2 regions of the Lactobacillus helsingborgensis genome follow, and region 2 is predicted to be linked to the other one. Evidence: riboswitches for the same ligand, from Rfam matches in the RefSeq annotation. Region 2 holds a riboswitch; the other holds the start of a gene.
What was found. A riboswitch is a leader RNA that binds a small molecule or an ion and turns the genes downstream of it on or off. The one in region 2 is predicted to bind lysine.
Positions count from the first base shown of each region.

Region 1 (7,199 bases), 260 kb from region 2:
CAAGTCGGGAGTAACATGCAAGGCGAAGAATTCATCTGGATGCCATTTACCAGTAAAAACCCCAGCTTCATAAGCTTTTTTACCACCACTTTCACTTTCTTCAGCAGGTTGAAAAAAGAACAACAAATTGTCCTGTGGTTGGTGCTCGCAAAAATAAGCCAAAATTCCCAGCGCTACTGCCATGTGGATGTCATGACCACAGGCATGCATTTGACCATGATTGTGGGAAGCAAACGACAAACCAGTATTTTCTTGAACTGGCAGACCATCTATATCTGCTCGATAACCAATTGTTTTTTGTGGTTTACTTCCCCGAACCAGAACTAATATAGCTGTAGGCAGTTCAGGACATTTACGTATTTCAATATTTTTCTGGTTAAAATTACCAATGACTTGTAAGAGATATTTTTGTGTTTGATATTCATGCAACGCTAATTCCGGTATTTGATGCAAGTCACGGCGAATTTTAATAAGTTGCGCAAAAGTTAACATTAATTCACAGCTTTCTTAGTCCCTGTTCAATTCCTGTCTTAGAGGCAGTTTTTTGATCACGCATTTTAACAATTTTTGCTGGTACTCCGGCAACGACGCTGTTTGCAGGTACATCTTTTGTTACTACCGCTCCTGCCGCTACTACCGCATGGTCACCAACTTGGACTCCTTCTAAAACTACTGCATTAGCACCTATCAAAACATTTTTGCCTATTTTTACAGGTTGTGCTGAGGCTGGTTCCACGACTCCGGCAATTACCGCTCCTGCTCCTATGTGGCTGTTCGCACCAACGATTGCTCGGCCGCCCAAAACAGCATTCATATCAATCATGGCATTTTCGCCAATTTCTGCTCCAATATTAATGACGGCCCCCATCATAATTACCGCATTTTTGCCTATTTCAACATTTTCACGAATAAGGGCACCCGGTTCAATTCTGGCAGAGATGTTCTTCATGTCTAGCAGGGGAATAGCAGAATTCCGACTGACATTTTCCACTTGATAATATGTTATCTTCTCGGCGTTTTTTTCTAAAAAAGGACCCAAGTCTTGCCAATCTCCAAAAATGACCCCGGTATGAGTTTCACTAAAAATTTTGCAATTTTCAGGCCACTTTAACTTAGACATCTCAGCCTTGATATATACTTTCACAGGTGTTTTTTTGGTTGAATTAGCAATGAAATCAATAATTTCAGTTGCCGACATTTTTTTCATATTTTTAATTATCCTTTCGGTTGATAAAAGCGATCATGACTAATTAAATCCGCATAAGTTTCACGTGTAACTACTACCTGTGCTTGACCATTTTCTGCAAATACGACTGCTGGCCTTGGAACACGATTGTAATTCGATGCCATGCTATAACCATAAGCGCCAGTAGCTAGTACTGCTATTACATCGCCTGGTTTACTTTTGGGGATTTTCAGTTTGTTAATAATAATATCGCCTGATTCACAATAACGTCCCGCAAGTCTAACCGTTTCTACTGGTTCTGCATGTGGCTTTTCTGCTAATACTGCCTCATATTGTGCTTGATAAAGTGCCGGTCTGATATTATCACCCATACCGCCATCAACTGCTACATAAGGCAGCAGTCCCGGTACTTCTTTGCGAGCACCGATTGTATATAAGCTATAACCGGCTTCACCGACAATTGAACGTCCTGGTTCAATCCAGATAGCCGGAATTTTTAAGTGGCTTATTTGCGCACACTTTTTAACTGTCCGCATTATTTGACTGATGAAGGTTTGAGCAGTTAAAGTATCATCCTGTTCGGTATATCTAATACCAAAGCCGCCCCCTAAGTTTAAAACACGCGGCTGGTAATCATATTTTTGCTCCCAGTCCTTGACTAATTGCATAAGTCTTTCAACTTCCAGCTTAAACCCGGCTGTCTCTAGAATTTGTGAACCAATATGTGCGTGCAGACCAATTAGTTCCATTTGCGTGTTAGCTTTAACCTGTAAAAAGGCCTGCTCGGCTTGACCCGAACGAATATCAAAACCAAATTTACTATCTTCTTGACCAGTTTGATCATATTCGTGAGTATGTGCAGAAACTCCTGGTGTTAGCCGCAACATTACCTGCATCTGACTATTTGTTTCTTGCAAAATCTGGCCTAACAACTTAATTTCAGTAAAATTATCTAAAATAATGACGCCAACATGATTTTTCACGGCCATTAATAACTCAGCTGCAGTTTTATTATTACCGTGAAAGCTAATTCTTGCTGCAGGAAAACCTGCTTGCAGCGCGGTATATAATTCACCCCCAGAAACAACATCCACATGTCCGCCCAGCTCATTAATTACCTGGTAAATTGCTATCGTAGCAAATGCTTTACTGGCATAACTAATCGCATAATTCACATTTTCTTTTGCAAAAGCGTTTTGGAAAGCCCGAAATTGCTGTTTGATTTTTTGTACGTCATAAACAACTAATGGAGAACCAAACTCTTTTGCTAATTTTAGTGCATCAACCCCACCAATTACCAAGTGACCTTGAGCATTAGTTTGATAATAATCATTAGCAGCCATTTAAGTCTCTCCCTTTTTCTTAAAATAAAAAGGGCTCTTTTGTCGTGCCTAACAAAAGAGTCCTTCAAGTTATTATCTGGTATCAATTTTGTCGATAGCGCTCCGCGAATATAAAATTGCGACAGTCCGTAACCTGTTAGATTACGTCCCAGCTAATTAATTACCGCAATAATTAATGCTTCGGCAACCGCCCCTTTCACTAGTTTCTCAGCCTTTGCAGAAACTCCACCAGCTACTTTTGTTGGTTGCAACCTCTTCGATTTATTAAAATATTATTATTAATTAAAATCATTGTCAACCATTTTCAGTCAGAATTATTTTTTGTTTTTAAAATAAAGACAATGATTTTAAAAATTTGTCATTTTAGCTGCAAGCAAAAAAACTTCTAGTAGCAATGTTTTTTGGCTTTTTACAGCTTAAAAATAGTTAATCAAAATGGCTCATTTTCAAAAGTCCTCTTTTGATTTTTGATTGAAGATTAAAATTTTAATGATAAAATGCAATACTAATTACTTAAAATTAAATTTAATTGTGAAAGGTATTAACATGAAAGTCGTTAAATTTGGTGGCAGTTCCCTTGCAGACGGGGAGCAATTTGAAAAAGTAGTAAATATTATTAAAGCTGATCAGACTCGTAAAGTAATTGTAGCTTCTGCTCCAGGAAAAAGATTTGCAAATGACATTAAAGTAACAGATTTATTAATTGAGTTTGCACATAAAACAATTAATAAAGAGGATTGCAGTTCAACTGTAAAAACAATTTGGTCTAGGTATCATGATATTGCTGCTTACTTTCAAATATCTGAACAATTATTACAACCTTTACTGCAAGAACTAATTGCTTTGCCAAAAGCTGATTACCCTAATCAAGACTATTTAATGGCTAGCTTTAAAGCTCACGGTGAAAAACTTAACGCACAACTTTTGGCTTTAGTTTTACAAAATTATCATTTACCAGCTTACTTCCTTGACCCCCAAGAAGCGGGCTTTTTGGTTACTGACAACGCTAATGACACCCAAGTGATGCCAGAAACTTACAAAAATTTAGAAAAGTGGTCTAACAAAGATAACGTGTTGGTTGTTCCCGGCTTTTACGGTATTACCAAAGACGGCTTAATTGCTACTTTTTCCCGTGGCGGATCAGATATCACTGGCGCAATTTGGGCACGGGGGATTAAAGCAGATTTATATGAGAACTTTACCGACGTCGACGCTATATATGCCGCTGATCCCAGAATTATTACTCACCCCCACGCAATTAAAGTTATGACATATCGCGAATTGCGGGAGCTGTCATACGCTGGCTTTTCGGTTTTCCATGATGAAGCGATCATTCCTGCAATTGAGGGTCAAGTACCCATAAATGTCAAAAATACTAACCACCCTGATTTACCAGGAACAATGATTGTTCCCGAGCATGATTTTCATCCCCAAAGCATAATTACTGGGGTCGCAAGTTCTAGTCATTTTGCTGCATTATATTTACATAAATATTTACTAAATAAAGAGGTTGGATTTACACTTAAATTATTACAAATTTTCTATAAATTTAATATTTCATACGAACACATGCCATCAGGAATTGATGATCTGACTGTTATTTTTGACAAAAGACAATTTAATGAGCAAATCCGCCAGCAAATGTGTTTTGAAATTCAACAAGCATTGCAACCTGACCAACTAGAATGGTTTGATGATTATGCCATCATCATGGTAGTAGGAGAAGGAATGCGCAACAAGATTGGCGTAATGAAGAATATTACAATGCCGTTGGCGCAGAAACACGTCGCAATCCACATGATTAATCAGGGTGCCTCACGTATTTCTATCATGCTGGGCACTAAAAGAGCTGACGCAGCAGCGGCAGTTAAAGAAATTTATCAGCAATTTTTTAAGTAAATATTTAAAGGAGAAACTTTATGGTACAACTACAAAAAGTTCATGGCTCGCAAAACCAATTTTTTCTGCTTGATCAAACCCAATTAAAAGCACCATTAACTAAAGAAGAACTAGTCAACTTGGCACAGCAAATAACCAGACGCAACACAGGTTTATTAAATGGCGCGGACGGTTTGCTTGTAGTCAGCAAGTCACACCATCCCCAAGTTTTAGGTAAAATGCAGGTCATCAATGCTGACGGCTCTTTTGCTTCAATGTGTGGTAACGGCCTAAGGACAGTCGGCCGCTATTTAGCACAAAAATATCATAAAGAAACATTTAAAGTTGAGACTATGCAGAGTGATTTGCGTGTCAGCTGCAAGCTGGATTGGGCTCAAGACGTTAAGGCAGTCAGTGTTGAAATCAGCCCTGTCAGTTTTCAGGCAAGTGATCTCCCGTTTACCAATTTAGGCGCTACTGAGTTAATTAATCAAAAGGTTCCCGAATTTGCACCTAATTTAAAATTTTCAGCAGTTGCTGTTCCCAACCCACATTTGATTAGTTTAGTGCCAAATAACATTTTACAAAGTAACTTATTGGAAAAACTAGGAACAAGGTTAAATCAGAAAAACCCTTATTTTCCAGACGGCGTAAACGTTAGTTTCGCTCAAGTTTTGAATACGCATCATCTATTTGTGCGCACTTTCGAACGGGGTGTGGGTTTTACCAATGCTTGTGGCACTGGCATGTCTGCCGCAAGTCTGGTTTACGCATTAACTTGTCCGCAGGAACACCTTTTTGGGCAGTTACTAACTATCTCCAATCCCGGAGGATTTGTTCAAACTAAAGTGCATCGGAGTGCACATAGCTATTGGATAGAATTAATAGGTAATGCGACAGTTACGCACTATATTGAGGTTACAGAAGGTGAATTACACGAAAAACAGCCGGACTTTAGTAACTTTAAGATTACATCAACTACAGAAAATGAAGCTTACCAGAAATTTATGGCAACACATCACAAGTAAAGGGTAATTTTGGTAATAAAGTATTGTACTAAAATAAAAATTTGAGCTGCTTAATAGCCATTTTGAAGTGACTTTATAGCCTTTCTTTTTCATAATAGTGAAGTAAAATATATTTGTTAAAGCGATTTCACAAAAAGGAGTGCTGTAAAATGGCAGAACCAGATTATTTAAAATTAGTGCAGGAAATGCGAAAAGAATTTAAAAAAGGTGATGACCAGCGCGACGCTGATTTGCCAACACAAATACCTGAAGTAGAAAGATTTGATAATGTGCCTTACGGTCAAGATCAACAATATCAGATTCTTGATGTGTATTTACCCCAAAAAAGAATTGATGCTAAACTGCCGGTTATTATCAATATCCATGGTGGTGGCTGGGTATATGGCACTAAGGAAACTTACCAGTTTTATTGCTTAGCTCTAGCTAAAGCAGGCTTTGCAGTCGTCAACGCCAATTATCGCTTGGCACCCGCCGTTGTTTATCCGGGCGAATTAGATGATGTTAACCGTGTATTTCATTGGGTAGCCAAAAAAGAAAATGCGGCTAAATATCAGTTTGACTTAGACAATGTATTTATAGTTGGTGACAGTGCAGGCGGTCAAATGGGTGAACAAATTTTAGCAGTTTACACTAACAATGAATACCGTAAATATTTTGGCTATTCTGTTCCTAACCTGACCATTAAAGCAGCAGCTTTAAACTGTGGCGCTTACTTCTTAACGGAAATTAATTCCATTGCCGGCGCACCCGAGGCTTATTTCAGACCCGAAATTCGCATGAATAAACACGAAGAATTAAATGTAGAACAATTTCTAACTTCTGCATTGCCGCCTTTATTTATCATGACCTCTACCGATGACTTTTTGCGTGATAATGCCTACATGCTTTCCGGATACTTACATGCCAAAAATATTTATCACGAACTACATTTTTATGGTGACAGTAATAATCCTCGCGGACATGTTTTCCACATTAACCAAAAAGATGAGTTGGCAAAGCAATGTAACGAAGATGAGCTGGACTTCTTCCGTAAATACCTCAATTAAATAATAATTACCAAAACTGGTTGAACTAGTAGCTTTTTTAGTTCGACCAGTTTTAGTAAAGGAGAAAACATCATGGCAAGTGACAAGCATGAGTTGGTGCAGCTAGATGAACTGCCTGTTTTTATTAAGGTTCATCAATACCCGGGCTCCTCAGAAGTACCTCCCCACTGGCATCAAAGTATTGAACTGAGCTTTACATTAAAGGGAAAAATTGACCATTTTATCATCGGCGGTGTAGATTACCAAACCCAACCGGGCGAAATTTTAATTATTAATACCCAAGTTGTTCACAGCGTGCGCAATCTTAACAGCACTAAAAATGATTTGGCTTTAACCCTGCTTTTCCCTTATTCTTTAGTATTACAAATGTTTCCTGAAATGGATCATTATCAGTTTGAAGTAAAGCCGATTGAAGAATTAAGCGTAGAACAAGCAACACAATATCATCATCTGCAAACTTTACTAAGTAAAATTATTGCAACAAAATTAGCACCTGCTGCAACTTTTAAAAATCTTGATTTAACTATTCTTAGCTATAAGGTTTTAAAGATATTGCTCAAATACTTTTTAAAGCCACGTGATAACAAGTGCCAAATATCACGTAACTTAATTATTACAGGACATTTGCGTAATGCGTTAGATTATATTCAAGACCACTATCAAGAACCGATCACGCCACAAGATATTGCAAACAGTTGTCATTTATCACGACAATATC
Region 1 covers NZ_CP029544.1:1,770,340-1,777,538, forward strand. Annotated here, with positions in the region: gene DLD54_RS08390 (N-acetyldiaminopimelate deacetylase) at 1-492, opposite strand, end outside; gene dapD (2,3,4,5-tetrahydropyridine-2,6-dicarboxylate N-acetyltransferase) at 497-1,207, opposite strand; gene lysA (diaminopimelate decarboxylase) at 1,216-2,529, opposite strand; lysine riboswitch at 2,616-2,794, opposite strand; gene DLD54_RS08405 (aspartate kinase) at 3,076-4,428, shown strand; gene dapF (diaminopimelate epimerase) at 4,449-5,435, shown strand; gene DLD54_RS08415 (alpha/beta hydrolase) at 5,585-6,481, shown strand; gene DLD54_RS08420 (AraC family transcriptional regulator) at 6,554-7,199, shown strand, end outside.
Region 1: another riboswitch for lysine. It lies ahead of lysA (diaminopimelate decarboxylase); the one in region 2 lies ahead of DLD54_RS00840 (ABC transporter substrate-binding protein/permease).

Region 2 (7,199 bases):
GCAGATTAAAGAATGGCACATAGAACACGATGATTAGCGCGCAGCTTTTAAAGTCTAGCCTCATTGGTTTTAATTACCGGGACACTGCTATTTGAGCATCAACTAAAAAGCGGGCAAACCACAATTTAAGTGGTTTGCCTGTTTTTGTGCTCTTTCTTTTCTGTGGCAATATTTATTTAAATTCATTATTTGACGAAAACCATGTTGCCTGAAGCCCACATAATGTAAAAAAACAGAATAACACTAATTATTAGAGCTAATAGCCAACCCAAAACCAAACTTATAATAAAGGTAATATGTTTGTGTTGAAAAAATGTTGTAAATACATCTGACAAAGCTGATAGTAGGAGACCCAAAGCGCCAACGCTTAAACCAAGAGATTTGAAAAACGGTAGGATTAAAACCAACAAGAATTCGCCTAATGCAATAAGCCATACAACTTTATATAGATGATCTGATAACAGTTGTTCTTTCATCTTAGTCTGTTTTTTGGTCATTATTAATAGCTCCAATCATGATATTGCCAAGATTTATTATGCACAAAGCAATATTAAACTTTTCACAGATACAAGAAACAGTTATAATTTAATTTAAACTTTTAGTTATATCAGTGATAATAATTACTTATAGGTTAGTACATAAATATTAAATTGTAAAATTTTTAATTAGAGATAAATTAAGCTGATTTTTGACCAATCTGAAACAGATGTAATAGCTGATATTTCTAACGGAACAACTGCAGTGACTAATAGAACCTTTGATTAATACCACATTTCATTTATAATTATAAATAATAAAATAATTAAAATAATTCGAAAAAGAAAGGCTGTGGGAAATAAGATGAAAATGAAATTAGCAAGAGTTGCTTTACTGTGGTTGTGTATAATTGAAATGGAGGCTTTTTTCTCCAATAAGCCGAATTATAACTTAATATGGTCAATTAGTGCATTCATCATAACAATAATTGCTACAGCTTGCTTTGAAGTAAAAGAAGAAACATTTACTAAGCAAGTCGAAAATGATTTATTTTATTTTATGGCATTACAAGGTGCACCTATTAGTTTTGAAACTTTATATTTATTGAATATGACAGATGAGCAAGAAGATCACCCATTATTAATACTCTTAATTATTGTCTTAAATCTAATCTGTGTGCTTTTATTTGACTATTTAATTAATCGGGCTAAATTTTACCAAGCTGAAGGTAAAAATGAGTAAAATTTAACAAGATTTGAGTACCAGGCAACTATACTGCTTGGTACTTTTTTCTAGCGTAAAGTTCGTCAGACTTTTTGATAAAAATTGCGTTAGTCTTGTAAACATAATTTGCAATTTACAAAGCAGAGACATTAATAATATACTTAAATAAAGTAGCAGTGTATGCATAATAACAAGCGATTATATGAATATAGGCAAAAAATGAGTAGTACATCAGTAATAGAAAACGTAGAAATTAACGGCGCTAAACTTTATTTTTCAATTAGTTCAAAGCAAGGCCGGAAACCAATCATTTTATATTTGCATGGTGGACCGGGCGATGCCTGCATCCCCTTGACCAAAAAATTTAATAGCGAACTAGAAGATCATTTTATCTTTGTCAATCTGGAACAAAGGGGCAGCGGACTATCGTATTACAAATTTTCACCTGAAGAAAACTTGTCCATCAATATCATCTTGGCAGATATTCATCAGTTTGTGCTTTATTTATTAAAACGGTTAAAACAAGATAAATTGATTATTATGGGTCATTCTTGGGGTACGGTTTTAGGGCTCAATTTTATTCAAAAGTATCCAGACCTGGTTACGCAATATATCGGAATAGGTCAAGTCGTTAATATGAAAAAGAATATTGCTTTACAAAAAGCTTTTCTACGAACAAAAATGAAAAATACTGCCAAACTTGACCAACTTGATTTTGTCCATGAACCAACTAAAGCCAGCCTCAAATTAACTAAAATGATTGTGGCTTATGGTGGCTCAATCTACGGCGCTAAAAACTACCGCAAATTAATTGGTCCTTTTATATCTGCTAAAGATTATTCTTTTAAGGACCTAATTCATCGCTTGCAGGGCTCGAAACAATCAATTCAATATTTCTGGGAAGAACTGATGGACGTTAATTTTGAAAATATCCTGCATTTTGCCGTTCCCATCACTTTCTGTGAGGGCAGGCATGACCACCATGTGTCCTCACCATTGACTGCAGAATATGCTGCTAAAATTACTAGTCCGTGCAATATAATTTGGTTTGACCATTCCGGTCATTTCCCGCAGTGGGAGGAGCCAACTAAATTTAATCAGGAAATTATTGGACTTTTAGAGCCACAAGCAAACTAAAAAACTGGCAAATCACGTTATTCATCACGTAGATTTACCAGTTTTTTATATTCAATTAGACCTTATTAATTATTCTGAAAATTACTCAAAAACTTGACGGTTTTTTCATTTTGCGGGTGATTGAATAATTGATCTGGCGTGCCTTGTTCAGTGATTACGCCATCGCTGATGAAAAACATTTGATCGGAAATCTCCTTCGCAAACGCCATTTCGTGGGTTACGATAATCATCGTTAAACCAGTAGTAGCCAGATTCTTCATGACGCTTAAAACTTCACCGACCATTTCTGGATCTAAAGCACTAGTAGGCTCATCAAATAGCAGAATTTCAGGATCCATGCAGATTGCTCGGGCAATCGCAACCCGTTGTTGTTGTCCACCTGAAAGTTGGCTGGGACGAGCATTAACGTATTGCTCCATACCTACTTTTTTCAGATTAGCAAGTGCAATTTTACGCGCCTCGTCTTTTGACCGTTTTAATACTAACTCTTGACCTACCATACAATTAGCTAAAACGTTCTTATTTTCAAACAAGTCAAATTGTTGGAAAACCATGCCGACTTTAGCACGATAAATATTACGATTGTAGTTTGGTGCCAAAACATTTTCACCATGAAAATCAACTTCACCGGCAGTAGGTTCTTCAAGCAGGTTGATACAGCGCAAAGTAGTTGATTTACCGCCACCTGAAGGACCGATAATGGTGGCAATTTCACCTTTGTTAATGTCAAAAGAGATATCTTTTAACACTTGGTGTTCACCAAATGTTTTCTTGATGTGCTTTAAACTTAAAATAGTTTCGTTTGTTTCAGTCATTAGTTCTTAGCCTCCATGTCTTTTGGTGTGCCCACTTGAACTTGGTTTGCCATTAAGTTGTAATTCTTACTTCCTTGGAGGTGTTTTTCAATTAAGTTGAATATTCTGGTAATGGTAAAGGTCAAGATGAGGTAGATAGCAGAAATTGTCAGGTAAGTCGGGAAGAACTTAAATGTCTGACTTGCAATAGTTGAACCAACGAAGAACAACTCTGATACGGAGATGATGCTCAAAACTGAGGTATCTTTGATATTAACGATAAATTCATTAGTAATTGAAGGAAGACAATTCTTGATTGCTTGTGGCAAAATAATATGCCACATTCTCTGGTTGTGGGTCATTCCTAGCGCACTGGCTGCCTCAAACTGACCTTCAGGTGTAGAAATAATTCCGCCGCGGATGATTTCGGCTAAATACGCTCCAGTGTTGATCGAAACAATGATTAGTGCGGCGACCGTTCTGTCAATATTCAGGTGCCAGAATTGGGCAATACCATAGTAAATCACAGCTGCTTGCACCATCATTGGCGTACCCCGGAAAATCTCAATATAAACCGAAAGCAGCCAGTTGACAAACTTGAGCAGCCATCTTTTACCACTGGTAGTTGGTGTAGGAATAGTTCTGACAATACCCACTGCCAGACCGATAAAGAAACCTGCAATGGTACCAACTGAAGCTAAAAGTAAGGTCATACCGATACCGTTTAAAATCATGCCGCCATATTGGCGCCACATTGATACTAACCATGGTTCTGACTTAGCCTTTTTACCTTTTTTATCACTATCAGTTTTAGGCTGCTGCTTAACAGCTTCAGTCATTAACCTAACCCTTTTTGCTTGAGGAATAGTAGCTAAAATTTGGTTGACACTCTTTAGTAGAGCCTTGTTAGGCTTGGCAATTCCGATTGAGGTAACAGATTCTTCCTTAGTAGCGTGAAAACCAGCCATTTTGCTGACAGGAATTGACTTAATGTCAGGATCAACCATCTTAAAGGAAGTTGATTCAGTGTCTTCGGCCACATAGCCGTCAATGGTGCCAGAGATTAAACTTTGCCGCATTGCCGCAAAATCGCGCATAGCTGGTTGTCTCTTAGCACCTTTTAACTGCTTGATTAAATCATAGTGGAAAGTACCTTGTTGCGCTGTTAATTTTGCACCCTTAAAGTCAGTCAGCTTTTTAGCGTTGGCGTATCTGCTGTTAAGTTTGGTAATTACCACAAAAGTACTGTTTCTATATGGCTGAGAGAAATTAATGGCTTTTTCACGTTCAGCTGTTGGGCTCATGCCGGCAATAATTAAATCGGCTTTACCACTGGTTAAAGCAGGAAGTAAACCGTCCCATTCAGTCTTAACAACTTCGACTTTTCTGTGTAATTTTTGCCCAATGACTTTAGCAATCTTGACATCATAACCATTGGCGTATTCTTTTGAGCCCTCAATTGGCACAGCACCGTTGGCATTATTAGTCTGTGTCCAATTGTACGGCTGATAATTAGCTTCCATGGCGACTTTGAGCGTACCGTCGTCCTTTTTGGCACTAACTTCATTCAGGCTAAAATCAGCCCCAATGCCTAAACAAGTGAATAAGGCAACCAAGGTAGCCAACCACTTAAATCTTGACTTCATTTTGAAAACCTCCACAAAATATGTTTCAAATAAAGCCAACACAATAAAAGCGTAAATAAAAAACTCGCTGTTACGCAAAACAACGAGGTTATAATCTATTATTAGAACAAATCATATAGCGCTCCCCGGGGACTAACCGGGACAGTCTGCAAAATATTCTCTTGCAGCCCAACAAGAAGATTGAAACGAACAACATTCTTGTTTCGGCGGTAATTCTTACGCTAACCTTCAAAGTGTTCGCTCACTCAGATTAGTTTCGTAACAACCGCGACCTCTATTGCATTGGAAATTATTTAACTTAGAAAAATAATAGGCTATTAAGAGTGACTTGTCAATAATTTTATTTAAAAAATATTTTATAATTATCTCATTTATTTTCTTTTACTATTTTAAAAGACTTCTGCAAGCTGCTCTTATCGCCAGCCGTTATCTGTCTGATAAGCGCTCTTTTTCATTCTAGAAACATAGGGATTACCGGCAACATAATAACGTAATTTTTTGTTAGCCCATTCTAATTCGGATTGACTAACACCAATTCTGGCACTGGTTTTAATTTCCTTAGCCCACTTTTTATGATTATCATCTAAATCAATTTTAAATGGGGAGTCAGACAAGAAGTGTAAATTCCATTTTTTATCGTGAATGCCAAAAGCCTGCATCATTTTAGCAGGACCATTAGTTAAAAGCACACCATTTTTGCCCCCGCGGTTTTTAATCATCTGCTCTATACCCCAGACTGGTTCGATAGCCCTGATTAAAATTCCTTGCGGCTCATTATATTCTTGCGTTGCGACATCGAAAAAGAAGTACTGTCTTTGAGCGTAAATATAAATGGTTCCGCCTTTGCGATAAAGACCTTCATTAGCTGGGCTACGATGGCCGCCGTAAGAATGTGCTGCCCTGTCTTTGACCCCTAAATATGCTTCAGCCTCCACAATATAGCCACCCATTATATTCTGACCATCATTATATGTTAATGGTCTGCCGATTAAGTCTTTAGTAATAGCAGCAGTTGGTTTATTAGTAAAATAAGTTGAATAATTCATTTTTTCTTCCGTGTAGTAAACTTAAACTAAAAGGAGATATTATCATGACAAAAATAAAAGTAGTGCGCATTTACGAACATGAGCAGCCTGCTGGCTATCGCATTTTAGTTGATCGTCTGTGGCCACGAGGCAAAAGCAAAAAAGATGCTAATTTGGATGAGTGGGTCAAAGAAATTGGTCCCAGCACCGAATTGCGTAAGTGGTTCAATCACGATGATACTAAATATCCTGAATTTAGGCAAAAGTACATTGCTGAATTAGAGCATAATCCAGCGACCACAGCTTTTGTCGCCCAAGTGAAAGACGAGCTTGCCGAACAAGATGTCCTTTTTCTTTATGGTGCTAAAAACAAAGAACACAACCAGGCAGTTGTGCTCAAAGAATATGTTGAACAAAGATTATAGTTTTTGACTTTTCTTTTAGTACGCAAAAAGTGAAAAGCAATAGTTAAAATTAGGATGCTGAAAACGAGCAATTCAAATAGCTTAAAGGCTTTTTTAAAAACTTAAATTAAAGCTGTTTAAAAACATCCATGGCGTCCGCAATAATAGCAGAAATTCCTTCTGCCGGAATAGCTGTTTTATTAATTGCCCAAACTTTGGCACCGGCTTGTCTATATGATAATAATTGGGCAAATGGATACACAACAAAACTGGTGCCTGAAATAATTACGAGGTCAGAATTTTGCATTGCGTTGACAGATTTGGCTAAACTGTCGCCGTTAATTGCTTCACCGTATAAAACAATTCCTGGTCTGATAATACCGCCGCAATTTTCATGACGGTAGGACTTAGCATATTCAGCGTAGTCAACGACTTTGTGACATTTAGTGCAGTAGATATTATAGAGACAGCCGTGAAATTCAGTCACGTGTTTATTACCCGCTTTGGTATCTAAGCCGTCAACATTTTGGGTGATTAAATCGCCTTTTTTGTTGCAGATAGCAGCAATTTTTTCGTGGATTTCGTTTGGCTTGGCGTCAGGGAAGTACATATTATCCATTACGAACTTGTAGAAAAAGTCAGGGCGCTGATAAAGAGTTTCTTCGCTCAATATTGTTTCTGGACTTTCAGAGACGCCGTCATAAATGCCGTTTTTAGAGCGGTAATCGGGAATACCTGAATGGGTCGATACTCCCGCACCGGTCAAAAAAGTAACGTGGCGCGCCTGATCAATATCATTTTTTAACTCAGTTATCTTGTTAGAATCAATCATAATTTTGCCTTTCTTAAAACTAGTTCTGCTACTGCTAGTTTACTACAAGATTTTGTCTAACATATAGGGTTATTGCAATAAAACCATGCCATCAGTTATTGACAGCATGGTTTTTGTTTATTAAAGAATTTGGATACCGTGCTCTTGGCACTTGGTAATCA
Region 2 covers NZ_CP029544.1:175,951-183,149, forward strand. Annotated here, with positions in the region: gene DLD54_RS00815 (replication-associated recombination protein A) at 1-37, shown strand, start outside; gene DLD54_RS00820 (hypothetical protein) at 186-497, opposite strand; gene DLD54_RS00825 (hypothetical protein) at 847-1,218, shown strand; gene DLD54_RS00830 (alpha/beta fold hydrolase) at 1,420-2,337, shown strand; gene DLD54_RS00835 (amino acid ABC transporter ATP-binding protein) at 2,403-3,152, opposite strand; gene DLD54_RS00840 (ABC transporter substrate-binding protein/permease) at 3,152-4,777, opposite strand; lysine riboswitch at 4,886-5,062, opposite strand; gene DLD54_RS00845 (DNA-3-methyladenine glycosylase) at 5,191-5,823, opposite strand; gene DLD54_RS00850 (DUF488 domain-containing protein) at 5,868-6,227, shown strand; gene DLD54_RS00855 (NAD-dependent protein deacylase) at 6,334-7,038, opposite strand; gene asnA (aspartate--ammonia ligase) at 7,159-7,199, opposite strand, start outside.